3 regions of the Pseudoalteromonas sp. SG45-2 genome follow, and region 2 is predicted to be linked to each of the others. Evidence: predicted binding sites of a transcription regulator. Region 2 holds the regulator's gene; each other region holds the start of a gene.

Region 1 (10,057 bases), on a different contig from region 2:
GCTTTTACTGTGCACTCGAATGATTATCTGCAAGCACTTGAATTATTGAGTGAAGATCAAGCTCAGCTCAGTGCTCAAAATATAAGCGGATTGCAAGCGGTAGCTAAAGTTTCTGCTGTTGGCATGGGTATGAAATCACATTCTGGTGTCGCTAGTTTATTTTTTGATGCATTAGCGCAGGAAAATATTAATGTGGTTTTAGTCTCGACTTCAGAGATTAAAATTTCAGTTTTAATAGATGAAAAGTACTTAGAGTTGGCTGTTCGTGCATTACACAAGGCATTTTTAACAGAAAATGGATAGATTGCGAGTTTTTACTTACTTTTCAGTCTAATTTTCATTAGTATGTTTAAGCGGAATCTTATAATTTTTATTGGAACATGGGAGCAAGAGAATGCTAATACTAACTCGTAGAGTAGGTGAAACCCTAATGATTGGTGACGAAGTAACAGTTACTGTTCTAGGTGTTAAAGGAAATCAAGTTCGAATCGGTGTTAATGCACCAAAAGACGTATCAGTGCATCGTGAAGAGATTTATATGCGCATACAAGCTGAAAAGTCGAACCCTAATCCGGGCAATGCTTAATCAACACGTATACGTAGTTGAGTAATTAACTCAACTAGACTAAAAGCCACTCACTGAGTGGCTTTTTTGTTTATAAAAGCGAGTGTTTCAGGACTAAGTATTTGTTTTGATATGTACTGCATGCCGCTTTTGTTTTTAATAATAATACCTTGTTGGGTGTCTATTACTTCGCTTATATTTTGCCATTCTAATTGATAGCTTTTGTAATGATTAGCAGATTTAATACCTTCTTCATCAAAGGTAAGTGTTACCTCAGAGCCTGATGCTCTGCTGAGCATTTGTCTGGTTACCCACCATGGTCTGCGATAGTAAAAAGCGACGCACTCGAGTACCGCTAACATGATCATAAACGATCCTAAGTAATGATCGTCTAAAACATAAATGCCAAATAGACCAAGCGCAACTAACAACACAAGTAAAAAGTATTTAGGTTTTGCACGCTTACTATAAGGGAGTGACTCATCAAAACACTCGTAAAAGTAGGGTTTATCTAATGTGTAGGTGGTTGTGAATGCCATTTTGCCTTGCTTTAAATATCGTTTTTTTTATTTTAACAAGCTAACTGCTAAATGAGCAGCTTTATAGTCAGTGATTTTATTACTGGCACAAAAAAACGGCTCGAAAGCCGTTTTTTTTAGCGGTACAAGAAGAATTAACAGTTAGTTTCTTCAGCGTTCACGCCTTCTTTAACATTTTCACATGCATCTTCAACAGAGTTTTGCACATCAGTTACTGCTTCGTCGATACGTTCGCCAGCATCTTCTGCATGGTTGTCTTCACAACCCATCATGAAAAAACCTGCAAATACTGCGATTAGTGCTGCTTTTAAAGTTGTAGAGTTCATAGTGTAATTCCTTGTAAGTATTAATTAAATTTTAGTGTTTGTTAGATGAATGCTTTATCTACCTGGGTGATTTACCACGTAGTGCACCTGAAACTAATGAAATCACTAAAAGTACTAAAAAGATAAAAAATATAATTTTTGCTATACCAGCTGCGGCACCTGCGATGCCACCAAAACCTAACACTGCAGCGATTAAAGCAATAACTAAAAATGTAATTGTCCAGCGTAACATTGTTTTCTCCTTGGTTATCAAATTTGCTCATAATAACTAATGCCAGTTATATGCCAAAATTTATTTGGCATAAATATCAATTAGTTATGGGTTTTTGCTGTTATTCTAGCTATTAGTTGGTTAGTAACTTTTACGCTTTGTTATGTAAGTTATTCACACTGTTGCAAATAACTGCTAAATGTTCACTAAATAAACTTATTTTGGTAAGACCAATTAACAATTGGTGTGTGGCTTTGCATTTTATATTAAGAATTAGTGTTTATTTTTACTTAGCTTGATAGTTAATTAACAACTTCCATATAACTATTAGCTATAGTCGTTATTTCTTGTATGTATTGTAGAGCGCGTGATTGCTGAGTTATGGCATGTAAATTAATTGAGTGTTATGTTATTTATTGTTTAATTGGTTTTACCAATTTACAAGATGTAGACAAAGCGATTAGTTTTGTTATTATCCAGTGAATAAATATTTAATTAAATCGATTTTTTATTTTCGATATGGGTTTCAAGGGGAGAAAAATGGATATAGGTGCTCTACTCACAACGGCTGGTAACTTAATGCTTACTGGCATGGTTGGGGTGTTTGTATTTCTGTCGATATTAATTGGTGCAGTAACGCTTATGTCTAATTTGGTGACGCGCTTTAGCGAACCTGACGTGGCGACACCAGTTAAATCACCATCTTTTAAATCTCAAGGTGTGCCTAATGAGCACATCGCTGCTATTAGTGCTGCCATTGCTCAGTACAAATCAAATAATAAATAAGGGGCACACACATGGCTAAATTAAAATTAACAGAATTGGTATTACGCGATGCTCACCAATCATTATTAGCAACGCGTATGCGCCTAGACGATATGCTACCGATTGCTAGCAAATTAGACGATGCGGGTTATTGGTCTATTGAATCGTGGGGCGGTGCTACATTTGACTCGTGTATTCGTTATTTAGGCGAAGATCCTTGGGAGCGTATTCGTGCACTTAAAAAAGCGATGCCTAATACTAAACAGCAAATGCTATTACGCGGTCAAAACTTATTAGGTTACCGCCATTACGCTGATGACGTAGTTGAAAAGTTTGTAGAACGTGCACATAAAAATGGCGTTGATGTATTTCGTATATTTGATGCAATGAACGATGTACGTAACCTAGAAACAGCTATTAAAGCGGCTGTAAAAGTAGGCGCTCACGCTCAAGGTACTATTTCGTACACAGTTAGCCCAGTTCATACACTTGATATGTGGCTAACTCTTGCAAAGCAGCTTGAAGATATGGGTTGTCACTCAATTTGTATTAAAGATATGGCGGGTTTATTAAAGCCGTACGATGCTGAAAAACTAATTAAAGCACTTAAAGAAACTGTATCTATTCCAATTGCTATGCAGTGCCACGCTACAACAGGTTTAAGTACTGCTACTTACCAAAAAGCAATTGATGCTGGTATTGATATGCTCGATACCGCTATTTCATCAATGAGTATGACTTATGGACATTCCGCAACTGAAACTATTGTATCGATAGTTGAAGGGACTGAGCGTGATACTGAGCTTGATTTAAACCACCTAGAAGAAATTGCTGCTTACTTTAGAGATGTACGTAAAAAATATGCGGCATTTGAAGGTAGCTTAAAAGGGGTTGATGGGCGCATTTTATTAGCTCAAGTACCTGGTGGCATGCTTACAAACATGGAAAACCAACTTAAAGAGCAAGGCGCAGCCGATAAGCTTAATGAGGTTTTACTTGAGATCCCACGTGTACGTGAAGATCTTGGCTTTTTACCTTTAGTAACACCAACGTCGCAAATTGTTGGCACTCAAGCGGTACTTAATGTGCTAACGGGTGAGCGTTATAAAACAATTACTAAAGAAACTGCTGGCGTATTAAAAGGTGAATATGGCTTAACACCAGCACCAATGAATAAAGAGCTACAAGAGCGCGTGCTTGATGGAGCGGAAGTTATTACTTGTCGCCCTGCTGATAACATTGCACCTGAGCTTGCAACGCTTGAAGCTGAGTTATTAAAAGAAGCACAAGAGCAAGGTTTAACACTTGCTGATGATCAAATTGATGACGTATTAACTTATGCATTATTTCCACAAGTTGGTTTGAAGTTTATTAAAAACCGCAACAACCCAGATGCATTTGAGCCAGTACCTTCTGTTGAAGATAAAAGCAGTAAAGCACCTTCTAAATCAGTTTCAAATAATAACAAAGTGAAGGCTGAGCAATACAGCGTAAAAGTAGATGGTAAAGTTTATGACGTAGTCGTAGCGCAAGGTGGTGAACTTAAAGAAGTAACATTAAAAGACTCTGAGCACATTCCTCAATCTGCTTCGGTTGCATCAGGTGAAACACTTAACGCGCCTCTAGCCGGTAATATTTTTAAGATTAAGGTAAAAGCTGGGCAAGTTGTTAACGAAGGCGATGTAGTGATTATTATGGAAGCCATGAAAATGGAAACTGAAATACGCGCTACGCATACCGGAACAATTGCTGAAGTGTTAGTTAGTGAAGGCGATGCTGTAACTACCGGCGACGCTATGATTGCATTAGCTTAGGAGTAAATAGAGGATGGAAGGTATTTTAAACCTCTGGAATGCGACAGGCATTGCTAACTTTACAATCCCATCGTTAATAATGATTGCGGTAGGGTGTTTATTACTGTTTTTAGCGATAGCTAAAGGCTTTGAACCACTATTATTACTACCTATTGGTTTTGGTGCAATTTTAACAAATGTACCAGTGGCAGGTTTGTCAGACCCAGGTGGGCTTTTGTACTACGTTTATTATGTGGGTATTGATACGGGGATTTTTCCGCTGTTGATATTTATGGGAGTAGGGGCGCTGACCGACTTTAGCGCACTTATTGCAAACCCACGTATGTTGTTATTAGGTGCGGCTGCACAGTTTGGTATTTTTGCTACATTGTTTGGCGCTATATTACTTAACTATGTGCCAGGTTTTGAATTTACTCTACAGGACGCATCGGCTATTGCCATTATAGGTGGTGCCGATGGGCCAACAGCAATATTTTTAGCATCAAAACTGGCACCTGATTTACTAGGCGCAATAGCAGTAGCTGCGTATTCATATATGGCACTTGTGCCAATTATTCAGCCGCCAATTATGCGTGCACTAACAACCCCAGAAGAGCGTAAAATAAAAATGCCAGAGCTTCGCAAAGTATCTAAAAAGGAAAAGATTATTTTTCCACTTATGGTGCTTAGTTTAACGGCTATGTTTTTACCGGCTGCTATACCGCTTGTAGGTATGTTTTGTTTAGGTAACTTAATGCGAGAGTCGGGTGTTGTTGATAGATTAAGTAACAGTGCTCAAAACGAAATCATCAATGTTACAACTATATTTTTAGGCTTAGCTGTTGGTTCAAAGCTTGCTGCAGATAAGTTTTTAACTGTTGAGACGATTGGTATTTTAGTGCTTGGCGCACTGGCTTTTGCAATTGGTACGGCATCTGGCGTATTTATGGCAAAAGGACTTAACCGAATATCTAAAACGCCTATAAATCCATTAATTGGGGCGGCAGGTGTATCGGCTGTGCCAATGGCGGCACGTGTAGTTAATAAAGTTGGCCTTGAAAGTAACCCACATAACTTTTTACTTATGCATGCAATGGGACCCAACGTAGCGGGTGTACTTGGTAGTGCAGTTGCTGCGGGTATTTTATTAGCACTTGTTGGCTAAAAATGTAATTTAAAATAGATTAACCATTAAGCGCAGTTTACTGCGCTTTTTTTTTGTTCTTAATTTCTTCACCGCTAAATGGTTTCTTGTTCAGCACTTTTTGTTTACAGTAACAGCTCTTCAACATTTTAAGGATAGTTATCATGCTTCACACGCCTTTAGCAAAGCACTTGCCTCACGTTAGTAAACTTGTATTTGGATGTATGGGTCTGGGAGGCGGTTGGAATAAAGACGCAATCACTGATGCACATGTTAAGCAAGCTCATGAATGTATAGATAACGCCATTGAAGGTGGTATTAATTTTTTTGACCATGCTGATATTTATACTTTTGGTAAAGCAGAGCAGGTTTTTGGTAAAGCATTAAGTGAGCGGCCAGAGCTTAGAGAGCACATGTATATTCAATCTAAGTGTGGGATTCGATTTGAAGATGACTTAGGGCCAAAGCGTTATGATTTTTCCCAAAAGTGGATTGAGCAGTCAGTTGAAGCATCATTAAAACGATTAAATACAGATTATTTAGACGTACTTATGCTGCATCGCCCTGATCCACTCATGGAAGTTAACGAAATTGCTCGCATATTTAGTTGCTTAAAAGAAAGCGGTAAAGTGCGCAATTTTGCAGTATCGAATATGCAGCAGCACCAAATGAACTTTTTACAACACGCACTTGATATGCCAATTGTTGCTAATCAAATTGAGGCTAGTTTGCAAAAACATCAGTTTGTTGATGAAGGTGTATATGCCGGTAACAGTGACGGTAAAGATCTTAATTTTACGCCAGGTAGTATTGAGTACTGTCGTCATTTTGAAATCCAAATTCAAAGCTGGGGTAGTTTATGCCAAGGCTTGTACAGCGGTAGTGATTTATCAAACGCATCTCAGGCAGATATCAACACCAGTCTTTTAGTTAATAAGCTGGCTGCACTTTATGAAACCTCTGCTGAGGCAATTGTACTTGCATGGTTGCTTCGCCATCCCGCATCTATTCAGCCAATTATTGGAACAACTAATGCTAAACGGATTAAAGCCTCTTGTGATGCTGTAAACGTAGAGCTAACTCGTGAGCATTGGTATGCACTTTATGTAAGCGCTAAAGGCCACGAATTACCATAAGTAGGGCGTTAATATGAACATATTCGTTATTTTAATTGGTTTGTTTGTTGCGCTGGCGATACTTATACCCTTGCTTGAAAAGTATCAAAGTAAAATAGGGCTCAACGGCGCAACCAAATACAGTAAATATATTTGGCCATTAGTGATGGTGTCTTTAGTTATTCAGCTCATTTATGTACTGATGTACTAATGGTTTATAGCGTATACAAAAAAGCCTTTGCAGGTTAAACCTGCAAAGGCTTTTTTAATGTTTATTGATAAACTTTATTTAAGTGCTAACTGTAGCTCGCGATTGCGCTCAAGCTGGGCAATAAAGTTATCAGCAATAGGTTTAAACTTGGCAAGTTCTGAGCGAGGTAATGGCTCTGACTTAGGAAGTTTTACAGTTTTAGGATTACGGTGAACGCCATTTACTAAAAATTCATAGTGCAAATGTGCACCAGTAACACGACCTGTAGAACCTACAGTACCAATTTGTTGGCCCTGTTTAACTTTTTGGCCCGTTTTAACTAGCTTCTTATTTAGGTGTAAGTACTTAGTTACATATTGCGTGCCATGGCTAATAAATACGTAGTTACCGTTGTACTTGCTGTAACCGGCTTTAATTACTTTACCGTTACCAGATGCAACAACAGGTGTGCCAGTGCGTGCAGCAAAGTCGATACCACGGTGCGCTCTAACTTGCCCAGTAACAGGGTGTAAGCGGCGAGGATTAAAGCTCGAACTAATATACTTAAAGCTTACAGGCGCACGTAAAAATGCTTTTTTCATGCTACGCCCTTCAGGCGTATAAAAATTGCCGTCGGTATGGCGAATAGCTGCAAAGCGCTGACCTTGGTTTACAAATTCAGCTGCAATAATTTTACCAGTACCAATAAACTCGCCATCAACATAGTGAGACTCGTAAATTAAGCCAAATACATCGCCTTTACGAATGTCGTTTGCAAAATCAACATCCCAACCAAATATGTCAGCAAAGTTCATTATTTGGCGTTCGCTTAAACCTGCTGCAATTGCTGAAGTCCAAAAATTGTTAGATATTTCGCCGCCAGCGGTTTTGGTTAGCGTTTCAATTTCTTTGCTATCAATAGCTGTATCGTAATTACCTTCTTCGTTTAAGGTAACAAATAAAGTATCGGTTTTTGAGATCACATAGCGCAGTTGAGCTAAGGAGCCATCTTCAGCTGTCGCAAAACTAAGTATTTCACCTGGGTGAATTTTAGTCAGCTTGCGAGTCTCAGCATTAGTGTTAATTAGTTTATGAAGCGTTTGAGCCGAAAAACCAGCACGCTTAAAGATAATTGCTAAATTGTCGCCATTTTTAACTTTATGATCGACAAAGTCGTATTCTGGTAACTTTTCTGCTGCTTGCTCTGAATTTAACTCAGTTAATTTTTCGTTGTTATCAACTTTAACTTGTAACTCATAGCGCTTACCAATTTCTAGTGCATTTACACTATTGTCTTTGGATGCAGTGGCTTTTTCAGAAGGAAGAAAGGCTAAGCCAACAATAGCAGAAACCAAACCTAGAATAAGCAATTTGTGTTTTTTGGGGAGCGTGTGAACCACGTGAACCATAACGTGCCTTTTTCTGCTGTCAAGATAATAAATACATAATATTGCAGGATATACTTAATAATGTACGAATACTAGTGTTTTGTAGATTTAAACTGACCTTAAACTACGCTAAAATCGGGCTTAGAAAGCCTTTTTTAACGCTCTACCTAGCTAAGACTCAATTGATTTAGTTTAGTTGCATGAATCACTTAAAAAGTTGTTTTAATTAGGTAGAAATTTGTTATGTTAGCTACATCTATTTATTCGGTTTAAACCTTTATTAAACCGTGACTACGCAAGTAACTAGTCGCCCCTTCGTCGGCAGAATTTTGGAGTAATACACAGTGGATTTACAAACCGCTCTAGCAGAGATAAAACGCGGTGCAGAAGAAATATTAATTGAAGACGAACTAGTTGAAAAACTAAAGTCGGGCAAGAAGCTAAAAATAAAAGCAGGCTTTGATCCTACAGCGCCTGATTTACACTTAGGACACACTGTACTAATTAATAAAATGAAAACCTTTCAGGATTTAGGTCATGAGGTTATTTTCTTAATTGGTGACTTTACTGGCATGATTGGTGACCCAACGGGGAAAAACGTAACGCGTAAACCACTTACTCGTGAAGACGTACTAGCCAATGCCGAAACATATAAAGAACAAGTATTCAAAATTCTAGATCCTGCTAAAACCACTGTTGCATTTAACTCTACTTGGATGGAAAAGTTAGGCGCTGCAGGCATGATTAAACTTGCTGCAAACCAAACCGTAGCACGTATGCTTGAACGTGATGACTTTAAAAAGCGTTATGGAAGCGGCCAACCAATTGCAATTCATGAGTTTTTATATCCACTGGTACAAGGTTGGGATTCGGTTGCACTAGAGTCAGATGTTGAACTAGGTGGTACTGATCAGCGCTTTAACTTGTTAATGGGCCGTGAGCTACAAAAAGTAGAAGGTCAAAAGCCGCAAACAGTATTAATGATGCCATTACTTGAAGGTACTGACGGCGTTCAAAAAATGTCTAAGTCGCTTGGTAACTACATTGGTATTACTGATGCACCTAACGATATGTTTGGTAAAATAATGTCAATTAGTGATGTGCTAATGTGGCGTTACTACGACTTATTAAGTGCGCTTTCTATTGAAGAAATTGCAGCTCAAAAAGAACGTGTTGAGCAAGGTACGAATCCGCGCGATATTAAAATTGAACTAGCTAAAGAGCTAATTGCTCGTTTTCATAGTGAAGCTGATGCACAAGGTGCACATGATGATTTTATTCAGCGTTTTCAGAAAAAAGCGTTACCAGATGAAATCCCACAGCTAACAATCACTATTGCAGAAGATACTATTTTAATTGCTAACTTGCTTAAAGAAGCAAATTTAGTAGTAAGTACATCAGAAGCAATGCGTATGATTAAGCAAGGTGCAGTTAAACTTAACGGTGAAGATAAAATCACTGATACCAAACTTGAAATAGCAAAAGGCACAACGGCTATTTACCAAGTAGGTAAACGTAAGTTTGCAAATATTACTGTAGCTTAAGCACATTTTAAAAACTAAAAAACCAGCCTCGGCTGGTTTTTTTTGTGCTCGTATTTTGAGCCCTTTAAATCAATTTTAATATTTCAATGCTGGCTATTACTAACAACCAAAATACACGGGCCTGATTTAACCTATTAATTATTACAGGTACATCCTCGGGTGTAGGTAGTCTATCAGTGCCAATACGCATTTTATTAAAGCGAGTACCTAAATAAACTGCAGGCCCGCCCAACTGCACGCCAAGTGATGCAGAACATGTGCTTAAGAGCCAGCCTGTATTTGTTTGATAAAAATGCCTGCCATAATGCTTTATATAATGCATGCTTTGTTTGCTTGCTCGACTTGCTGCAATAGTTAAAGCGAGTAAGCGCATGGGAATGTATTCAATAATAAACAAGAGTGTTTTAAGCGGTTTTAAAAAGTAACTATTTGGGGGGATATCACTACGCCATGCTTGTTGTATTAAGGTAAGTAACC
Region 2 (10,057 bases):
TATTTTCTGATGGCCGTATTTACCTTGGCAATCAAGGTGAAGAGCTAAAAGCATTTAATACAAAAGATGGTTTTGGCATTAAAGCACTTATAAACAGTGGCTTTGAAGTAGCTGTTATTACTGGTCGTCATTCACAGATAGTACAACAACGTATGAGCAGCTTAACCGTACAGCATATTTATCAAGGCCAAGAAAATAAGCTCATTGCCTATCAAGAATTAAAAGATAAACTCAACCTTAGCGATGAACAAATTGCTTATATTGGTGATGACGGTCCTGACATGCCTGTTATGGAGTTAGTAGGCTTTGCCGTTGCAGTAAATGATGCCCACCCTCTTATTAAGCGTTTGTCACATTATGTAACGCAAATGCCTGGTGGTTTTGGCGCTGTGAGAGAACTCACCGATTTGCTCATGCTTGAAAATGGTAAAGCATTGACTACACAAGGCACTAGTTCATGAATGCAGCGCGCATAATATTAAGCGTTTTATTCATTAGCTGTATGGTTTGGCTTTGGTACCCTTATTTTGCACAAACAAATATTGTGCCTCAGGCTGAGCCTGAAGTTGTTGCTAAGCCTGATTACATAGCTATTGAGCTCAAACAGACAGCCTATGATGAGCAAGGTAAAATTAGCCACAAAGTCACTGCGGCTAAAATGGAGCTATACCAGCAATTAGGTTTCACGTTTTTTGAAAAACCCATTTTTACTTTATATAACGAGCAACAAACGTGGCAAATAAATGCAGACGAAGCAACATTATATGAAGATAAACAATTAATTTTAGAAGGTAATGTGGTTGCCAAAAATTTAACCGATAACGCCATGATAGACAAAATCAATGCTGATAATATTCAGGTTGATATAAAGTTATTAACAATGCGTTCGGAGCAACCCGTCATTATCACTGGACCCAATTTAAAAATCACCGGTAAAGGCCTAGAAGCCGACTTGAAAACCGAAGTGATAAAACTAATTAACCATACGCGAACCATATATTATGACCAATAAAATATTAAAATCACTTATAATTCCTACACTTATACTAGCGTTTAATAGTAGTGCTGCAGAGCAAAACACGCAACCTGCTGCCAATCAAATTTCAATAAGTGCCGACAAGCAAGAAGGTCAATTGAAAGCTAATGTGGGTATTTTTGAGAAAAACGTTGAGATTATTCACGGTAATCGCCGCATTACAGCCGATCGCCTAGAAGTACACAAACGTGATGAACTTGGTGATAATAAACAATTATTAATTGCCACAGGTAGCCCTGCGCACTTTGAAGAAAAGCAATCAGACGGCACGACTATGAGCGCCAGTGCTGACGAAGTACGTTATGATGTATCTAAGCGTTTTTTAACGCTTGTTGGTAATGCACAAGTTTCGCAAGCCGGACAAAAAATAAATGCTAAAAGCATTACCTACGACATAGAGCAGCAGCTCATCAGTGCCGAAAAAGATGAAAACTCAACTGACCGCGTTCACACAATTTTAGTACCGATCGAAGCTAAAAAAAGTAAAAAAGGCGATAAAGGTCAACCATGAGCACATTAAAAGCAGAACTATTGGCAAAAAGCTATAAAGGTCGTGAAGTTGTAAAAAACGTCGGCCTTGAAGTACAAGCTGGCAGTATAGTTGGCTTACTTGGCCCTAACGGTGCTGGTAAAACAACGACTTTTTATATGATTGTAGGGCTTGTTCCTAGCGACAAAGGTAAAATATCTATTGATGATAACGATATTACTCTTTTACCTATGCATAGTCGTGCTAGATTAGGCATAGGCTACTTACCACAAGAGTCATCGATTTTTAGAAAGCTGACTGTTTATCAAAACTTAATGGCCATTTTAGAAACGCGCAAAGAACTAAATAAACAAGCCAGAGAAGACACGCTCAATAACTTATTAGATGAATTTAGCATACAACACATTCGTGATAGCCAAGGTATGGCATTATCGGGGGGAGAACGTCGTCGTGTAGAAATAGCACGAGCGCTGGCAGCAGATCCTAAATTTATATTACTGGATGAACCGTTTGCCGGTGTTGACCCTATTTCGGTATTAGATATAAAGAAAATAATAGAACATCTTAAAAATCGTGGGATTGGTGTATTAATTACCGACCATAACGTAAGAGAGACCCTTGATGTTTGTGAAAAAGCCTACATTGTTTCTCATGGGGAGCTGATTGCATCAGGTACTCCAGAACACGTATTAAATGATAAAACAGTACGCGATGTTTACTTAGGCGAGCAATTTAGGCTGTAACATTTACGCCATGTCTTTAAGCATCTGCTAGTATTAATTATAACAACATAAAAGGATTGTTAGAGATACATGAGGCAATCACTACAGCTGCGCATGGGCCAGCAACTTACAATGACTCCACAGTTGCAACAAGCTATTCGTTTGTTGCAACTCAGTACATTGGATCTCCAGCAAGAAATACAAGAAGCTCTCGACAGTAATCCACTATTAGAGGTTGAAGAGGCAGACTATTCCGAAGACGCTGCTGGTAAAAACGAGCAAAAAGCTGATACCGATGACATAACTGTTAGCGCATCTGCTGATGATGCTCCGAGCGAATACGAACAAGATACTGGTGAAGCACTTGCAAAAGACACGCTAAGTGACGACATGGCTATGGATGTCAGTTGGGATGAGTACATGAGTGCCGCTCCTGCAGCCTCATCAGGTCCAATGCCTGAAGACGAATCAATATACCAAGGCGCCTCTACTGAAACGCTCCATGAGTATTTAATGTGGCAATTACAACTAACGCCATTTAGCCCTACAGACGAAGCTATTGCTATTGCTATTGTAGAAGCTGTCGATGATTCAGGTATTTTAACACTAAGCTGCGAAGAGATTTTAGAAAGCTTTAATCAAGAAAACGAAGATGATAACGAAGTCGAACTTGATGAAATTGAAGCGGTATTAAAACGCATCCAACTGTTTGATCCTGTTGGTATTGCTGCACGTAGTTTACAAGAGTGTTTGTGTATTCAGCTTAATCAATTTGATAAAGAAACACCTTATATTAATGAAACGAAAATGATTTTAACCGAGCATATTGATCTATTAGCAGCTCGCGACTATCGTACATTAATGAAAAAAACTAAGCTCAAAGAAGAAGAGCTTAAAGAAGTAATGACACTAATACATACTCTCAACCCAAAACCTGCAGATACTATTGTAAGGGAAGAATCTGAGTATGTTATTCCTGATGTGTCAGTTAAAAAAATTAAAGGCCGCTGGGTTGTCGAATTAAACCCAGATAGCATGCCTAAAATTCGTGTTAATAGCCAATACGCAGCAATGTCTCGCACTGTAAAATCAAGTGGCGACAGCCAGTTTATTCGCTCACATTTACAAGAAGCTAAATGGTTTATTAAAAGCTTAGAAAGTAGAAACGACACGCTATTAAAAGTTACTAATTGTATTGTTAAGCAACAACAAGGCTTTTTTGAACATGGCCCTGAAGCCATGAAACCAATGGTTTTAAATGATGTTGCTGAAATGGTAGAAATGCACGAATCGACAATTTCTCGCGTAACTACTCAAAAGTACATGCATACACCCCGTGGTATATTTGAGCTTAAATATTTTTTCTCAAGCCATGTAAGTACTGAAAACGGTGGTGAATGTTCATCTACAGCAATACGTGCGCTTATCCGAAAATTAATCGCAGCAGAAAACTCAGCAAAACCATTGAGTGATAGCAAAATAGCGGATATATTGGCTGAGCAAGGAATTAAAGTAGCGAGACGTACAATCGCAAAATACCGCGAATCTCTTGCTATTCCACCGTCAAATCAGCGTAAAAGTCTGATTTAAGACGCTAAACTAAGAGGGTAATGCTTATGCAACTAAACTTAACTGGTCGTCACGTAGAATTAACCGATTCACTAAGAGACTATATTAATACTAAATTTGCGAAGCTTGAAAGACACTCTGATCATATTAATAATGTTCATGTCATTCTCGATGTAGAAAAATTAAATCAAAAAGCAGAAGCCACAATACACGTAAGCGGTGCTGAGCTATTTGCCTCTACAGAACATCAAGATATGTATGCCGCTATTGACTCGTTGATCGACAAGCTCGATCGCCAAGTAATCAAACACAAAGAGAAGCTTGCTCGACACTAATATGATGAAATTAAGTTCACTTATATGCCAGGACTGCAGCAAAGCTGCGGTCCTTTTTAATAGCAAAAAAAGAATTTTAGAGTTCATTAGCGAACTTGCTCACGACAAACTTCCGTATTTACCGCAACAAGATATTCTTAATGCTTTAATGAGCAGAGAGAAATTAGGTAGTACAGGTATAGGGCGTGGCATTGCTATTCCTCATGGAAGAATGAGCGGTGCAGAAGAGCCTTTGGCTTTAGTGCTCGTTAGCGAAACTCCAATAAACTTTGATGCAATCGATAATCGCCCTGTTGATATTTTTGTCGCACTCATCGTACCAGATGGCGATAACCAGCAGCACTTAAAGACTCTAGCAACCATTGCTGATAAACTAAACAACAAAGATTTTTGTAAACAGTTACGCAGTGCAAAATCTGATACTGAGCTTTACCAAGTTATTGTCGATCAATCATAGTTTTATAAAGGGTGTTAAATGGAGTTAATTATCATAAGCGGCCGTTCTGGTTCTGGAAAGTCGGTTGCTTTGCGCGTTGTAGAAGATTTAGGTTATTATTGCGTAGATAATATTCCAGTAAACCTACTTCCTTCATTAGTTCGCAGTGTATCTGATAGCTACGATAAAATTGCTGTTAGCATTGATGTGCGCAACATCCCTAAAGAACAAGATGAATTTAACGATATTCTTGAATACTTACCAGGCTTTGCAAACCCTACGTTATTTTATTTAGATAGCGACGATCAGACATTGATCAAACGTTTTTCTGAAACACGCAGATTACACCCACTATCAATAGACTCGTTGCCCCTTGATTTAGCCATCAAAAAAGAAAAAGAATTACTTGATGTATTAACCACTCGCGCCGACTTTATGATAGATACGACTGATTTAAGTGTTCATCAACTCGCTGAATCTATTCGTGAAAAGATTTTAGGTAAAAAAGATAAGCAACTGATTGTCACATTTGAATCATTTGGCTTTAAACACGGTATACCAAAAGAAGCAGACTACGTATTTGATGCACGCTTTTTACCAAATCCACACTGGGAACCAGAGTTGAAGCCTTTAAATGGGTTAGATCAACCGGTTAAAGACTATTTAGCTAATCACAGCATAGTGCAAAAATTCACATGGCAAATTCAAACATTTGTACAAACGTGGTTACCGCATTTAGAACGAAATAACCGCAGTTATTTAACCATTGCTATTGGGTGTACAGGCGGGCAACATCGCTCTGTGTATTTAGCGCAAACTATCGGTGAAAGTTTTGCAATGACACATCCCAATGTAAAAATTCGCCATCGCGAGCAAGAAAAATAATATAGCTGAATAATCACCTGTTCAGCTTAGGTAGAGTAAGTTATGCATTGTGAAGATACCTTTTTAATAAAAAACAAATTAGGCTTACACGCCAGAGCAGCTACTGTGCTTGCGCAATTAGCAGTACAATTTGATGCGACAATCACATTATTCCAAGATGACAAAGAAGCAGCAGGCGATAGCGTACTTGCATTAATGTTACTTGAAAGTAGCCAAGGAAAAGAAGTTAAAGTTGTTTGTAAAGGCCCTGATTCTGAGCAAGCTTTACACGCTGTTGGAGAATTAATAGCACAACGCTTTAATGAACAAGAATAATCTGTTTTATAAAAACAATATTCGCATTACTAGTGCTTCAATTAAAACAGATATATAAAATAAATAGGTTAGTAACGCCAGTTAACTCACCTCCCCCCATAAAGTAATATAACAATTTATAAAGGACGCCAATGCCAGAAGCTTTTGAACAAGATTATCCACTACAGCAACTAAAGCAGGTGACGAAGTCACTCAATAGTGGTCAATTTGTTCAAGTTAGGCGCATGCTCGCAAAAACGGCTCCTTGTGATACCGCATTATTATTAGAATCATCACCGCATAAAATTCGCCGACTGCTTTGGCAATTGGTCGATCCTGATGTGCAGGGTGATGTTCTTGAAGAATTATCTGAAGATGTTCGTTTAGGCATTATTGCCCAAATGGAACCTAAGCACATTGCCGCCGCAACTGAAGACATGGGCCACGATGACTTAGGTGAAGTATTACGTAGCCTGCCAGATACCGTCTATAAAGACGTTGTTAGCGCGATGGACATTCAAGACCGTGAACGTGCCACGCAAGCACTGTCATATCAAGAGCGTTCAGCAGGTGCGCTAATGAACACCGATACGGTGACCATTCGCCCTGATGTAACACTCGATGTTGTACTTCGTTATATTAGACTGCGTGGTGAGTTACCAGAGGGTACAGATGATTTATATGTTGTTGATAAACATAACTGCTTTATAGGCGCTTTATCGCTGAGTACATTATTAACTAATCCGCCAGAAAAAATTGTCCGCGATTTAATGGATGAAGATTGTGAGTCTATCCCAATCTCAATGGATGAAAGTGAAGTAGCGCAATTATTTGAGCGTCATAATTGGATATCGGCCCCAGTGGTGGACGATAACGACCAACTCCTCGGTCGTGTTACTATCGATGACATCGTTGATGTAATCCGAGAAGATGCCGAGCATAGCTTATTAAGCCTAGCCGGTCTTGATGATGAAGAGGATACATTCGCGCCAGTACTAAAAAGCTCTAAAAAACGCTCAGTTTGGCTAGGAGTTAACTTACTAACCGCACTTGCAGCTGCTTTTGTAGCTAGCTTTTTTGAAGGCACTTTAGATGTGCTCCCTATTTTGGCTGTGCTTAACGGTATTGTCCCTTCTATGGGTGGTGTTGCTGGTAGCCAATCATTAACGCTTGTTATCCGTGGTATTGCAGTAGGTCATATAAACCAAACAAACCAACGTTTCTTGATGATGAAAGAACTGGCCATTGGCGCGCTAAACGGTATTTTGTGGTCACTATTAATTGCGGGTGTTATTGCGCTATGGCAGTGGGACTTTATGCTTGGTGGCGTACTCGCCTTCGCTATGTTTATGAACTTAGTGGTGGCAGGTGTTGCTGGGGCAAGTATTCCAATAATTCTTAAAAGAATGAATATAGACCCTGCTCTTGCAGGGAGTGTGGTGCTAACCACGGTGACTGATATTGTTGGTATATTCGCCTTTTTAGGTACTGCTACATGGTTGCTGATATAAATTAAACGCTTTAAATGTAAAAAACTACAGCAAAAATACTTAGGGTAAATCAGTAGCTATGGCAACGGATACCAAACATAAAAATGACATACCTAAAAAAACGCTAAAACAAAAAAGCGTATCCATATTAAAAAGCGTACTGGTATATGGCTCTATATTTTTCGTCATTTATACTGCCGTCAATTGGTGGCGGCAACCTGTCATGCCAGCAAATCCTCAATTACAATTAATCGATTATAAAGGGCAAAACATTGATTTAGCAGCAATGAGCCAAGATAAACCCACGCTTGTGTATTTTTGGGGAACTTGGTGTCCTATTTGTAGTATTACCTCCCCTGCCATAAACGAACTCGCAAACGAGAATAAATACCCCGTCGTGAGCATCGCGATAAAATCAGGCTCTGATCAAGAGCTGCATGATTATTTAAATGAGCAAGGCTACAGCTTCAGTACTGTTAACGATCAACACGGGGAGATATTTTCCGATTGGCAGGGACAAGTCACGCCATCTTATATAATCTTAAAAGATAATAAAATGACGCAAGGACTCACCGGCATTCAGCCGTTATGGTCACTTAAATTGCGTTTGTGGTTATCATCAATGCTTTAAAAAAAGCTAAACTTAGCACAGGATATCTAAAGAGAAGGGGCTCTAAAACCTCACTCTTTATCACCTACAATAATATAGATAATAAAGAGCAAAGCTGACTTAATTTACGTATACAAAAGCTAAAAAACGCGTACCGCAATTAGCCTTATCTATTAGCAAATAAAATTACTAACGTGTGCTTTGACGATTACCGCCCACTTTTGGCTTAGTGTTTGCCTTTTTAAATTGGCTAAAACCAGTATGTCGCGTTAGTGCCGGACGCCCACCTTTTTTACCACCTTTACCTGATTTTTCATCGCGCCCTTCTTCTGGCACTAAACAGTTAGGCCCTTTACCAATTAAATTAGCTTTACCCATTTTACGTAGAGCTTCACGTATCATTGGCCAACCAGCTGCATCGTGGTAGCGTAAAATAGCTTTATGTAATCTACGTTGGCGTGCGCCTTTAGGTACTGGAACAACTTCTGAGTTGTTTTTTATATTACGCAAAGAGTTCATCTCTGTATGGTAAATAGTCGTCGCATTAGCCATAGGTGATGGGTAAAAATTTTGTACCTGATCAAGCTTAAAGTCGTTTGATTTAAGCCATAAAGCCATGTTTACCATATCTTCATCTTTTGTACCTGGGTGAGCAGATATAAAGTAAGGAATTAAATACTGCTTTTTACCGGCTTCTTTAGAGTACTTATCAAATAGTTCTTTAAATTGATCGTACGCTCCCATACCTGGTTTCATCATTTTTGATAATGGACCATCCTCTGTATGCTCTGGCGCTATTTTTAAGTAACCGCCTACATGGTGCGTTACTAATTCTTTAACGTAACGCGGGTCGCGTACAGCTAAATCGTAACGTACACCTGAAGCAATCAATACCTTTTTAATACCCTTAACTTCACGTGCTTTTTTATACAAATCTATTGTTGGCGTATGATCTGTATCCATGTGTTTACAAATATCTGGATACACACATGATAAGCGTCTACAGGTACTCTCGGCCTTTTTGCTCGTACAGCGCAGCTTATACATATTCGCCGTTGGGCCACCTAAATCAGAAATAACACCAGTAAAGCCGGGAACTTTATCTCTAATTTGTTCAATTTCTTCAATAATAGATTCTTGTGAACGACTTTGAATAATGCGCCCTTCATGTTCTGTAATTGAGCAAAACGAACAACCACCAAAACAGCCACGCATAATATTAACAGACGTTTTAATCATATCGTAAGCAGGGATTTTAGCATCACCATAACTTGGGTGAGGAATACGCTGATACGGCAAACCAAATACAGCATCCATTTCATGTGTTTCTAATGGATATGCTGGCGGGTTTACCCAAATAGAGCGATCGCCATGTCGTTGGTAAAGCGCTCTTGCACAACCAGGGTTTGTTTCTTGATGTAAAATTCTCGAGGCATGGGCGTATAAAGGTTTGTTAACACTTACTTGCTCATAAGCAGGTAACTTAACATAGGTTTTTTCCCACGGCTTAGGACGTGCAGGCTGAACCATGATTGGTTTTGCCGCTTCTGCTTTTAAATCAATACCCGCTTGTTTAAATTCAGATTTACTACAGCCAACATCATCCGCGCCATATGGGTTTGGAATAGGGTCTATTTTACCAATTTTATCAATAGCGGTAGAATCACTGCCACGCCAACCAGGTAGAGGCTCTTTTCGAATAACAGCCGTGCCGCGAATATCCTGAATCGTATCCATCGTTTCACCCGCCGCAATACGGTGTGCAACTTCAACTAGCGGGCGCTCTGCGTTACCGTAAATTAAAATATCGGCTTTTGCATCAAACAAAATACTACGACGTACTTTTTCCTGCCAATAGTCGTAATGAGCAATACGGCGAAGGCTGGCTTCAATACCGCCAATAACAATTGGGATACCTTTGTATGCTTCACGGCATTTTTGCGAGTAAATCATCACGGCGCGATCTGGGCGCTTACCGCCAACGTTATTAGGCGTGTAAGCATCATCGTGGCGCATGCGTTTTTCCGCTGTATAGCGGTTGATCATCGAATCCATGTTGCCGGCTGTTACACCAAAAAATAAATTCGGTCTGCCGAGCTCCATAAATGCATCTTTAGAGTCCCATGCAGGTTGGGCAATAATCCCCACTCTAAAGCCTTGCGCTTCAAGTACACGGCCAATTACAGCCAT
Region 3 (10,057 bases), on a different contig from region 2:
CATAAAGCATAGCGGCTGAGAGCGGCGTACGGACTTGATGCGCTAATGATGCAACCATTTTGCCCAGCGCGCTTAATCGCTGCATATGTGCAACACGTTTTTGTAAGCGGCGAGTTTCGGTTAAATCCGTCATTAAAATAAGTTGCCCAGGCTCTGGTGCTAAAGCAGTAATATCAAGTTTTATTAGGCGTCCGTCTTTTAAAGACACTTCATGGCCATCATCTTGATGTGGCCTAAAAGAGCGCTGAATAACATTAAACCAGCGTTCGCCTTCAAGTGGCTCGCCAAGCATATCAATCGCTATTTGATTCGCTTTTGCAATCAACCCTTTGCCATCAAGTACAACCACGCCTGCTGGCATGGTATCAACCAAATGCGAAAGCCAACTTGCTTGCTTGCGCAGATCGCTTAATTCACCAATGTACTCCTCTTGAAGTAAACATGGGTTATACTGATTTGCAGAAAAAAACTGTGGTTTTAGCACGCTAGCAAGGGCCATAATCAAATCTCGAATTGATGTAGATACAAGTCTAAATGCACGATTTATACCAAAATTTATTTACATACTTATCATTAAGTTACATCAATAATTTGAGCGACATAAAAATGACGCACACAAAAAGGAATAATAATGAGTGAGCAAAAAAAGTGCCGTTGCCCGTGGCTCGACACCACTAAACCCGACTACGTTATTTACCATGATGAAGAATGGGGCGTCCCTCTTTATGATGATACAAAGCTGTTTGAATTTATCACTCTTGAATCAGCGCAAGCCGGCTTAAGCTGGTACACAATTTTAAAAAAGCGCAGCGGTTATAAAAAAGCATTTGCCAATTTTGATGTAGATAAAGTGGCACAACTCACACAAGATGACATTGAGAGATTAATGCTTGATGAGGGTATTGTGCGCAATCGCTTAAAAATTGCGGCAACTGTTAACAACGCAAAGTGCTTTATAGAAATACAAAAAGAATTTGGAAGTTTTAGTAACTACCAATGGCAGTTTGTCGATAATAAACCGATTATAAGTAATTTAAATAACGCTGAGGACTACCCAGCAATTACAGAGGCATCAACTGCATTTGCTAAAGATTTAAAAAAACGGGGTTTTAAGTTTTTAGGCCCAACAACGGTATATGCGCATATGCAGGCCTGCGGTATGGTTAACGATCACAGTAATGATTGTTTTAGGAAAGAAGAAATTATTAAGACTTTTAGTGAGTAAGTGATTTATAACCATAAAAGTGATTAGTTCACAAAGAGGTTAAGAGACGCTGCGCTTTAGAGAAGTAAAGCGTAAATTGACTATGGTTTCTCATTTACCTTCGTTTTTCTCTTTGTGAAATAACGTTTTATTTAAATGATTAAAAGCTACGCTTTTCACGCGAGCAAACTCAGCGTCTACCGCCAAGGTTTAAGTTTGGGTTATCTTGTAGACGCCATGCTTGCGTGACGGGCAAAGCCCGTAAAGTGATTGATCACAAATGAATAATAAATAACGAAAAGTATTTCACCATTTTCGTACTTCTAATCTCGTGAAAGATTATACTTTTTCATTTTCTCAACGAGTGTTGTTCTGCGAACCCCTAATATCTCTGCAGCGCGAGCTACAACGTAATCATAGCGCTCTAACGCTTGGGTAATTAAGCTAATTTCAAGCTCTGCTAAATAATCTTTAAGTTCAATACCATCATCAGGTAATAGCCCACTACCCGTTTGGCTAAACTCAGCGTCTGGCTCACTTTCGTAATCACTAAAGCCTGTACTAAATATGTCGTTAAAGGCGTCTTTTTCCATTAACTCTTCAGGGTATTCTGGCTCGTAGGCTTCAACTTCAATGTAACGATATTTGTTAGGTAAATCAGGAATATCGACCACTTTGTCAGGGAACATAATAACCATACGCTCCACCAAATTAGCAAGCTCACGAATATTACCAGGCCAAGCATGTTCTTTTAAGCTCTCAACTGCGCGCTCTGTAAACTTAGCGGTAGAACCAGTCTGGTCGTTAACACGGCGCATTAACTCTTTTAAAAGCAGCGGAATATCATCAGCTCGTTCACTCAGCGATGGGTTTTCGATAGGGAATACATTTAAACGGTAATATAAATCTTCCCTAAAACTACCCTCTTCAATCATTGTTTCAAGATTACGATGCGTGGCCGCAATAACGCGTACATCAGCTTGGATTGCCTTTGTACCACCAACACGTTCGTAGCTGCGTTCTTGCAATACTCGCAGCAACTTAACTTGCATTTGCAGTGGCATATCGCCTATTTCATCTAAAAATAGCGTCCCGCCTTGAGCTAGTTCAAAGCGCCCTTTACGAGCCGATATAGCACCAGTAAACGCGCCTTTTTCGTGGCCAAATAGTTCACTTTCGAGCAGCTCTGCCGGAATAGCACCACAGTTTACAGGTACAAACGGTCCATTAATGCGCTTTGAAAGCAAGTGAACATTACGGGCAACCACTTCTTTACCTGTGCCTGATTCGCCTAAAATTAAAACATTAGCGTCGGTTTTTGCCACTTGTTCAATTAAAAAGCGAACATCTTTTACGGCCTCTGTTTCACCAACAAGTCCGTCAAAAGTTTTATGTGGTTTAGAATGCTTATGCTCATTTGGCAACATGCGCTGATACTGCTGGCAATCGTGAAGTAACTGCGTTGTCACTTCGTGATTAAATGGCTCGCAAATAAGCCCCACCACATTAGCGATACTTAATAGTGGTTTTAGCGTTTCGCCAATTAATAAAAACGGTAATGTTGGATAGCGTTTAATTAAGCTTTCGTGGTCCAGTGATTGCAAAGCTCCTAAAATAATCATGCATTCTTGCTGCTGATATTTTTTGCATTCTTGTTCAAAGCAGTCTTCGCTTAATAGTTGTACAGCTTCACCAATAAAGCCAAGTGAAGCATTTAATCCTATTGCGCGGTTGTTATTATTATCTAAAATCAAGATCATATTTAGCGAGCCGTACTTTCACTAATTTGTATAATTATTTAAATTGTAAGCCAGTTCAGCATGGATGCAAGTGATAGCGGCAGTTTTTTGACATAAACGCCAAAAAACAGGCGGGCTAGTTAAGTCAATCATACTTAATAGTTAATCATTAAGTATGGGTTATAGTTTTAACTTAGCCATTACTTAACTATTACCTAACTATAACTTAGCCCTAAAAATTAATTTACTCGGCTATAAAAATGCTATTGTTAGTAAATAAATTTAAGTTGAAGTTACAAATGCCGATACATAAATAAGTAAAAATGCTTGGCATTAATATTGCTTTATTTCTATAAAAGTATAAAAGCTTTATTGAATTTTTATATAAGTTTTTATATTAGCTTTCACATAATTTTATTGTTTTAAATTTTAGGATCTTCCCATGGCTCATGTCTCAGTAAAAAAATACGGTCAAGTTCGTGCTAGCAGCATTGCCGAAATGGCCCCTTACGAACAAATAAACCTTATATTCAGTAATATCATCGGTCGCTTAGCAGCAACTAAAGGGTTTATTGAGCGCAAAGAAATACAAAAAAAAGGTGAAAATATTTCGGCCTGTGTTTTATTATTTGGTGCACTGCAAGACGCACTTAATTTAGAAGTAGAGCAAGACCCTAGTATTTCTAACAATTTATTGGCACTTTACGATTACTGCCAACGCCGTTTAACGCAAGCGAACATAAACAACGATATTGAAGCAATTGTGGAAGTATCAAGTATTGTTAAAGAAATTAAAGAAGGCTGGGATAACATTCCACTAGATCAACGAAGCCCTGCGGTTTAATTTCAATTATGGACTCGCCAACATCTTCAGAGCAACTAACAAACTACTCTGAGCTCATACAAACGTTGCTTAGTAATATTGAAGTGTTAGTAAATGATAATAACGCAGACGAAGCTCGGCCTCTTTTAGACACTTTAAATGTTGAACTAAAGCAATGGTGCGAAAGCAGCGACGGCCCAAGCGCAAAGCAATTAGAATTAATTCAGCTTAGTATAAATACCATTTTAGTAAAAGCGAATAGTGCAAAAAACGAGTCATCTAAAGCTATTATTAAACATAAAAAATCAGGTAAGGCGATTAAAGCTTATAAAGCAAGTCGCTAAAATCTACTTAAATAGAAAACACAAAAAAACCGTTTTAAATAACGGTTTTTTGTGCTTTCTTAATTTAGTTATTAATTTAATATCATAGTTATGTACTAGGAGTTATCTCTTACTACGCCTGGCATATTCTCTAATTGAGCTTGAACATAACTGCTGGTGTTATTAAGGCTCGCCACTAATAAATCCATCGCATTATATTGAGCATATAAGCGAGACGATAGCGACTCCATTTTACTGGCAAGGTCCAAGCGCTGATCATCTAAATCGTCTAGCTGATTTGTTTTACTATCAATTCGGTTTTGGATAATGCCGTCAGAATCTGTATAAAAGCTCATTAGCTCATCAAAAGACTGTGCGAAGCCATCATCGTCATTACCTACAAAAAACTGCTGCACTAAATTTACATCTGCGTCTATTTGCTCATCGAGTGTTTCTGTATTTAGCGTTAAAACACCGTAGCGATCTGTTTCTACACCTAGCCGCGAAAGTGATAACGAGTTACCGTCACCTAAATCAACTGATTCAGTTATTTCACTACGAAGCTTTGACATAACGCCTCGAAGTAGTGAATCTCCAGCCATGACTCCTGCACCCGCTTCACTTGAGGCTCCTAAATTATTGCTCAGCTCTAACAATTCATTGTAACTAGCAATAAACCCATTTAAACCTGTTTTAATATTAGTGTTGTTTTCGGTAACCGATATATCACTTAAGTCGTCGTCAGTGGCATGCAACTTTTTAGCAGTAATATCCACGCCATCAATCACGTTACTAAATTCATTAGTATTGCTTGATACTGTCAACGTGCCATCAATGGTTATTTGTGCATTTTGTGCAGCATTTACTTCAGTCAGGTTAGTTGTATGATTAGCAGGGTCTGCGTCTGATACATCATAAGCCAATCGAGATAACCCGCCTGTATCAGTATTATTACCGTCATCGTCTTGTACGGTAATTGTTATTGCGTTGTCTTCGCCAGTTTCTTTACTTGTAAGTACTAAATGCTGACCGGTATCACTGGTTATTATAGTTGCAACAACAGAATCATTACTATCACTGCCAGTAAAAGGGCCGTTATTAATTTGGTCTCGTAAATCTTCTAACGTATTTGTAGCCGATAAAACAGTAGAGAAACTATTTGCACCAGAGCCAATTGTAATTACGCCAGCACCAATTGCCTCGTCAGCGGCAAATGCAGGGGAAGATAACTTATGAGCCTGTGCTAATGCGTCTACTTTTACATTGTAGCTGCCTGGCTGAGCATCTTTATCTGAGCTAATAGATATAAAATCATCATTGCCAGATGCAGTTCGCTTTTGGTAGTTATCACTATCGCCCAATGCTTCCATTGAGGTTTGTACTTTTTCAAGTGCAGATTTTAATGCCCCAACAGCTGAAATATCCGTAGTTAATTTACTTTCAGTAGTATTTAAGCGAGATTCAGCAGGTGCTTGTTCAGCATTAACGAGTGCATCAACAATATCCGAAACTGCTAACCCAGAACCTAACCCTGTAAACGAAATAGCCATGCTTCACCTCTTGAATACTTAAAAATAAACTAACTTAAAATAGCAATATTAACCACTTACTAAACTGTTTGGTCGATCAAAATACCGGCAGATTCAGACAGTTTAGAAACTAGGCTTAATACTTCCTCAGAAGGATATTGTTTAATTACTTCGCCGCTGTTTTTATCGAGCACTTTAATGACATCACGTCCTGAATCTTCATCAACTTTAAATTGTAAGCTGCGATTCATTTCACCCATAAAGTCCTGCAATTGTTGCGCCATTTGTTCTAGCTGTTCGCGCTCTAACGGCTGATCTTTTTCATCTTGATTGTTATTTTTGTATTGGTTTTGCTGTAATTTTTGTTGATTGAGCACTTCCGTTTGCTTTACATCATCAACCGCTCGCTCAGTTAAAGAGTGAGCAGCTTGTCCTACTTGCTTATCATCACCAGCAATGGGAGTCGGTAATGTAGTAACCTCTGCGTTTGAAGTAATTGTATTCATAACAGATTCCTATTTGTACTTAATTAAACCAACAATAGCTTAGTTTACATTCTTAAACCACAAAAGGAGGTAGCTAAAGCCACCTCCTTTTTTTAAATACTAATACTGACTTTTTGTATTAGTTAGCTAACCATTAAGCTATTACTCTAACTTATTAACCTAATAAGCTAAGTGCTGTTTGTGGTAACTGATTCGCTTGCGATAAGATTGACGTACCTGCTTGTTGCAAGATTTGGTTTTTCGTCATCTCTGCTGTTTCGGTTGCAAAATCTGTATCTTGAATACGGCTACGTGATGCTGATACGTTTTCAGAAATGTTAGCAAGGTTACTGATCGTGTGGTCAAATCGGTTTTGAATCGCACCTAAATCCGCGCGTTGGTCATCGATCTGAGCTATTGCACTATCGATAATTGCTAAAGCGTTTTGAGAGTCAGTTTGAGTAGATATGTCTAAGCTGTTTACGTCGGCAAGAGCGCCAGTCTGGGTAACTGTGGCATCATCGATTACGCTAGCATTATCAGCGCTAACAGAAAAGGCTTCAGTTGAAGTTAAGTTTAGTGCGCCACTTACAATAACTGAATCAGTTGTAGCTGCAGCACCCAAAGTTGCAGATACGCCACTCACATCCCCACTATAATCCATACCGGCAACATCTACAGTTGTAGAACCATCTGAGTGCAAGAAATCAGCTATAGCTATATCGTCACCGCTTCGGTCTGTTAATACTAAACTACCATCATCGGCGGTTGTTGCTGTCACTCCATGGTCATTAGACTTTTCATTAATTGCACTAGCAATATCATCATAACTAGCGTTTGACGATATAACTTGACCATTTAATTGAAACGAAACAGAGCCTGAAGCAAGAGTTCCTGATACATTAACTTGAGTTTTAGCATCTGCAGTTACACCTGTATCACCAGTTACTTTATTTATTGCAGCTGCGGCTTCTCCAGCTGTTGCATTCGGGTCAATTGTAACATCAACAGCAGTACCACTTTTACCGGTTATAGTATAATCACCACCTGCCACTCCGTTAACTGTAGGTGCTGCTGCTACAGCTGTAGCAGAATCAACTTGGCCAAGCCCAGCTGCTGCTGCACCACCAATTTCAGTTTGGAAAGCACCAATATCCTTTGCACCAATGCTAGATAGAGAAACATCAATCGTTTCATTGGCATTAGCGCCAACCTGGAACGACTTTGTACCAAAGCTTCCATCTAACAATTGTTGCCCACCGAAAGAAGTGGTATCAGAGATACGTGTTAATTCGGTTTGAAGTGCTGAAACTTCTTTTTGAAGTGCTGCTCTATCAGTATCTGAATTAGAACCGTTAGCTGACTGTAGAGCAAGTTCACGCATACGCTGTAAAATACTTGTAGACTCGCTCATTGCACCTTCAGCTGTTTGTGCCATTGAGATACCGTCGTTAGCGTTACGTTGAGCTACTGCTAAACCATTTACTTGTGATGTTAAACGGTTTGAAATTTGTAGGCCTGCCGCATCATCTTTAGCACTATTGATGCGCATACCAGATGACAAACGTTCCATCGATGTAGCTAAATCAGAACCTGATTGAGATAGGTTACGTTGAGCGTTTAGTGAAGATACATTTGTATTTACTGAAATCATAATAAAACTCCTGATTACTTTCGTAATGTGACTGTTTAGATTTAACCAAGAGCTGTCACAATTGCATGTTCAAGCTCTGTACTGGTTAAGTTAACGGCAGGAGAAAATTTATCTTTAGCGTTATTTTGATTTATTTTTAAAGTTATTTACAAAGTAAACTTAAGCACCTAATTTTAAACGAAATAATAACCCCCTAAAAAAATTTTCATTCACATACAGCGTGCTATTTTTCGTCAATAAACTATAAAGCACACCTAAAAGGTGTGCTTTATATTAGCAATTTACGAATACTGTTCGTTACTAGCCACCTAACAAGCTAATTGCAGCCTGTGGTATCTGATTTGCTTGAGACAAAATTGTTGTACCAGCTTGTTGTAATATCTGATTCTTTGTCATTTGCGCTGTTTCTGTTGCAAAGTCGGTATCTTGGATTCGACTACGTGAAGCTGAAACATTCTCACTTATATTGGCTAGATTAGTAATTGTATGACTAAACCTATTTTGAATAGCACCTAAATCAGCCCGTTGATCGTCAATCATAGCGATTGCTGAATCGATTACATCTATAGCTAGCTGTGAATCATCCTGCGTTGAGACGTCTATACTATTTACATCTTCTAAAGAAGATGATTGTGCGGTGTTAGCTGCAAGGGCAATACTAGCGTTATCATTATTGATGGAGAATGATTCTGTAGAAGAAAGCTTCAATGAACCGCTTACAGTCATTGAGTCTGTACCAACAGCAGCTCCTAAAGTAGCTGAAACGCTACTTACAGTCCCATCATAATCCATTCCAGCAACAGCAACAGTGGTTGTACCACCATCTGAGTGAAGGAAGTCCTCAATAGCAATATCACCACCACTACGATCTGTTAAGATTAGGCTCCCATCATCAGCAGTTGTTGCAGTAACGCCATGATCATTTGACTTTTCATTTACTGCACTAGCAATGTCATCGTAATTGGCATTAGATGATATGACCTGACCATTTACTTTAAAAGAAACAGAACCTGTAGCAAGAGTCCCTGATATATTGACTTGGGTCTTTGCATCCGCAGTAACACCGGTCTCTCCAGATACTTTATTTATTGCTGCTGCAGCTTCCTTAGCTGTATCATTAGCGTTAACAGTTACATCTATAGCAACCCCACTTTTACCTGTAATACTATAATCACCACCTGTTACACCATTATCTACAGGAGCTGTACCCGCCGCAGTCGCAGATTGAACCTGACCAAGGCCAGCAGCCACAGCGCTGTTAACATTTGTCTGATATGCACCTATTTCATCAGCCCTGACACTTGATAACGACATGCTTATTGTTTCATTTGCGTTAGCACCAACCTGAAAAAGTTTAGTGCCATAACTACCATCAAGTAACTGTTGGCCACCGAATGATGTTGTTTCTGCTATTCTTGTGAGCTCAGTTTGTAGTGCTGAAACTTCTTTCTGAAGCGCAGCTCTATCCGTATCTGAGTTAGAACCATTAGCTGATTGAAGCGCTAACTCACGCATACGCTGTAAAATACTTGTGGATTCTTGCATCGCACCTTCAGCTGTCTGCGCCATTGAAATACCATCATTAGCATTTCGCTGAGCAACGGCTAGGCCATTAATTTGTGACGTCAATCTGTTTGAAATTTGTAGACCTGCGGCATCATCTTTTGCGCTATTGATACGCATACCTGATGATAAACGCTCCATCGAAGTTGCTAAGCCTTCGCCAGATTTAGTTAAGTTACGTTGTGCGTTCAGTGACGACACATTAGTATTTACTGTTAATGCCATTTTACCATCTCCTAGGTTTAAACAGAGTGTGGTTCAACACGATTTAACAGGAACCACTGTTCGATAATTTCTTGCAATAAGAAAAGCATTTACTGTGCCAACTTTAATTTATTTTTAAGTACCTGTTTTTAAATGCAAATTAATGAATTCTTGGGGGTTGTAAATAATTAGTGAAGTTATTTAGAAGGGAGTGACATTTTTTTGCCGCGATTTTGTAGCTAGTTTTTGCCGCAAAGTATTGCCGCTTTAAAGTAGGTAAAGCGGCAAGGTATTTCTGCTTATAAGTAATCGAATAATGAAAGGTTAGTTAAACGGCCAAAAGTAGCTTGCGATGCTTGCAGTGCCGTTTCTTGTTTGGTTAGTTCGCTAATAGCTTCTGCCATATCAACTTCAACTAAGTTAGAGCGATTACTTTTATTTTGAATATCGAGTGCTAAGTTTGAATCACTTACTCTTTCAAGTGCATTCATACGCCCACCTAAACTTGCTTGGGTAAACACGACTTGCTCACT

What was found. The regulator sigma-54, encoded in region 2, starts transcription at its own class of promoters, with help from an activator protein. The targets are predictions, from matches to a motif close to GTTGGCACGNNNNTNGNNT.
Region 1: a site for sigma-54 is predicted at 1,702-1,720, ahead of H5116_RS04085 (DUF1328 domain-containing protein). Genes of this name have one in related genera too.
Region 3: a site for sigma-54 is predicted at 3,270-3,288, ahead of fliS (flagellar export chaperone FliS). Genes of this name have one in related genera too.

Annotation. Positions count from the first base shown of each region.
Region 1 covers NZ_JACJEO010000004.1:184,586-194,642, reverse strand. The annotation lists gene H5116_RS04105 (aspartate kinase) at 1-303, shown strand, start outside; gene csrA (carbon storage regulator CsrA) at 395-586, shown strand; gene H5116_RS04095 (YcxB family protein) at 637-1,104, opposite strand; gene H5116_RS04090 (hypothetical protein) at 1,239-1,430, opposite strand; gene H5116_RS04085 (DUF1328 domain-containing protein) at 1,489-1,662, opposite strand; gene H5116_RS04080 (OadG family protein) at 2,182-2,427, shown strand; gene oadA (sodium-extruding oxaloacetate decarboxylase subunit alpha) at 2,439-4,220, shown strand; gene H5116_RS04070 (sodium ion-translocating decarboxylase subunit beta) at 4,234-5,364, shown strand; gene H5116_RS04065 (aldo/keto reductase family oxidoreductase) at 5,508-6,479, shown strand; gene H5116_RS04060 (hypothetical protein) at 6,493-6,669, shown strand; gene H5116_RS04055 (peptidoglycan DD-metalloendopeptidase family protein) at 6,744-8,057, opposite strand; gene tyrS (tyrosine--tRNA ligase) at 8,381-9,580, shown strand; gene H5116_RS04045 (regulatory signaling modulator protein AmpE) at 9,645-10,057, opposite strand, start outside.
Region 2 covers NZ_JACJEO010000006.1:58,872-68,928, reverse strand. The annotation lists gene kdsC (3-deoxy-manno-octulosonate-8-phosphatase KdsC) at 1-461, shown strand, start outside; gene lptC (LPS export ABC transporter periplasmic protein LptC) at 458-1,012, shown strand; gene lptA (lipopolysaccharide transport periplasmic protein LptA) at 1,002-1,547, shown strand; gene lptB (LPS export ABC transporter ATP-binding protein) at 1,544-2,269, shown strand; gene H5116_RS05635 (RNA polymerase factor sigma-54) at 2,339-3,838, shown strand; gene hpf (ribosome hibernation promoting factor) at 3,865-4,152, shown strand; gene ptsN (PTS IIA-like nitrogen regulatory protein PtsN) at 4,157-4,609, shown strand; gene rapZ (RNase adapter RapZ) at 4,628-5,473, shown strand; gene H5116_RS05615 (HPr family phosphocarrier protein) at 5,516-5,788, shown strand; gene mgtE (magnesium transporter) at 5,920-7,278, shown strand; gene H5116_RS05605 (protein disulfide oxidoreductase) at 7,481-7,888, shown strand; gene H5116_RS05600 (YgiQ family radical SAM protein) at 8,057-10,057, opposite strand, start outside.
Region 3 covers NZ_JACJEO010000010.1:123,324-133,380, forward strand. The annotation lists gene H5116_RS09415 (PAS domain-containing sensor histidine kinase) at 1-499, opposite strand, end outside; gene H5116_RS09420 (DNA-3-methyladenine glycosylase I) at 632-1,225, shown strand; gene H5116_RS09425 (sigma-54-dependent Fis family transcriptional regulator) at 1,528-2,964, opposite strand; gene fliS (flagellar export chaperone FliS) at 3,386-3,787, shown strand; gene H5116_RS09435 (hypothetical protein) at 3,796-4,110, shown strand; gene fliD (flagellar filament capping protein FliD) at 4,206-5,639, opposite strand; gene H5116_RS09445 (flagellar protein FlaG) at 5,699-6,124, opposite strand; gene H5116_RS20525 (flagellin) at 6,279-6,767, opposite strand; partial or broken gene H5116_RS20530 (flagellin hook IN motif-containing protein) at 6,855-7,757, opposite strand; gene H5116_RS09455 (flagellin) at 8,058-9,545, opposite strand; gene flgL (flagellar hook-associated protein FlgL) at 9,824-10,057, opposite strand, start outside.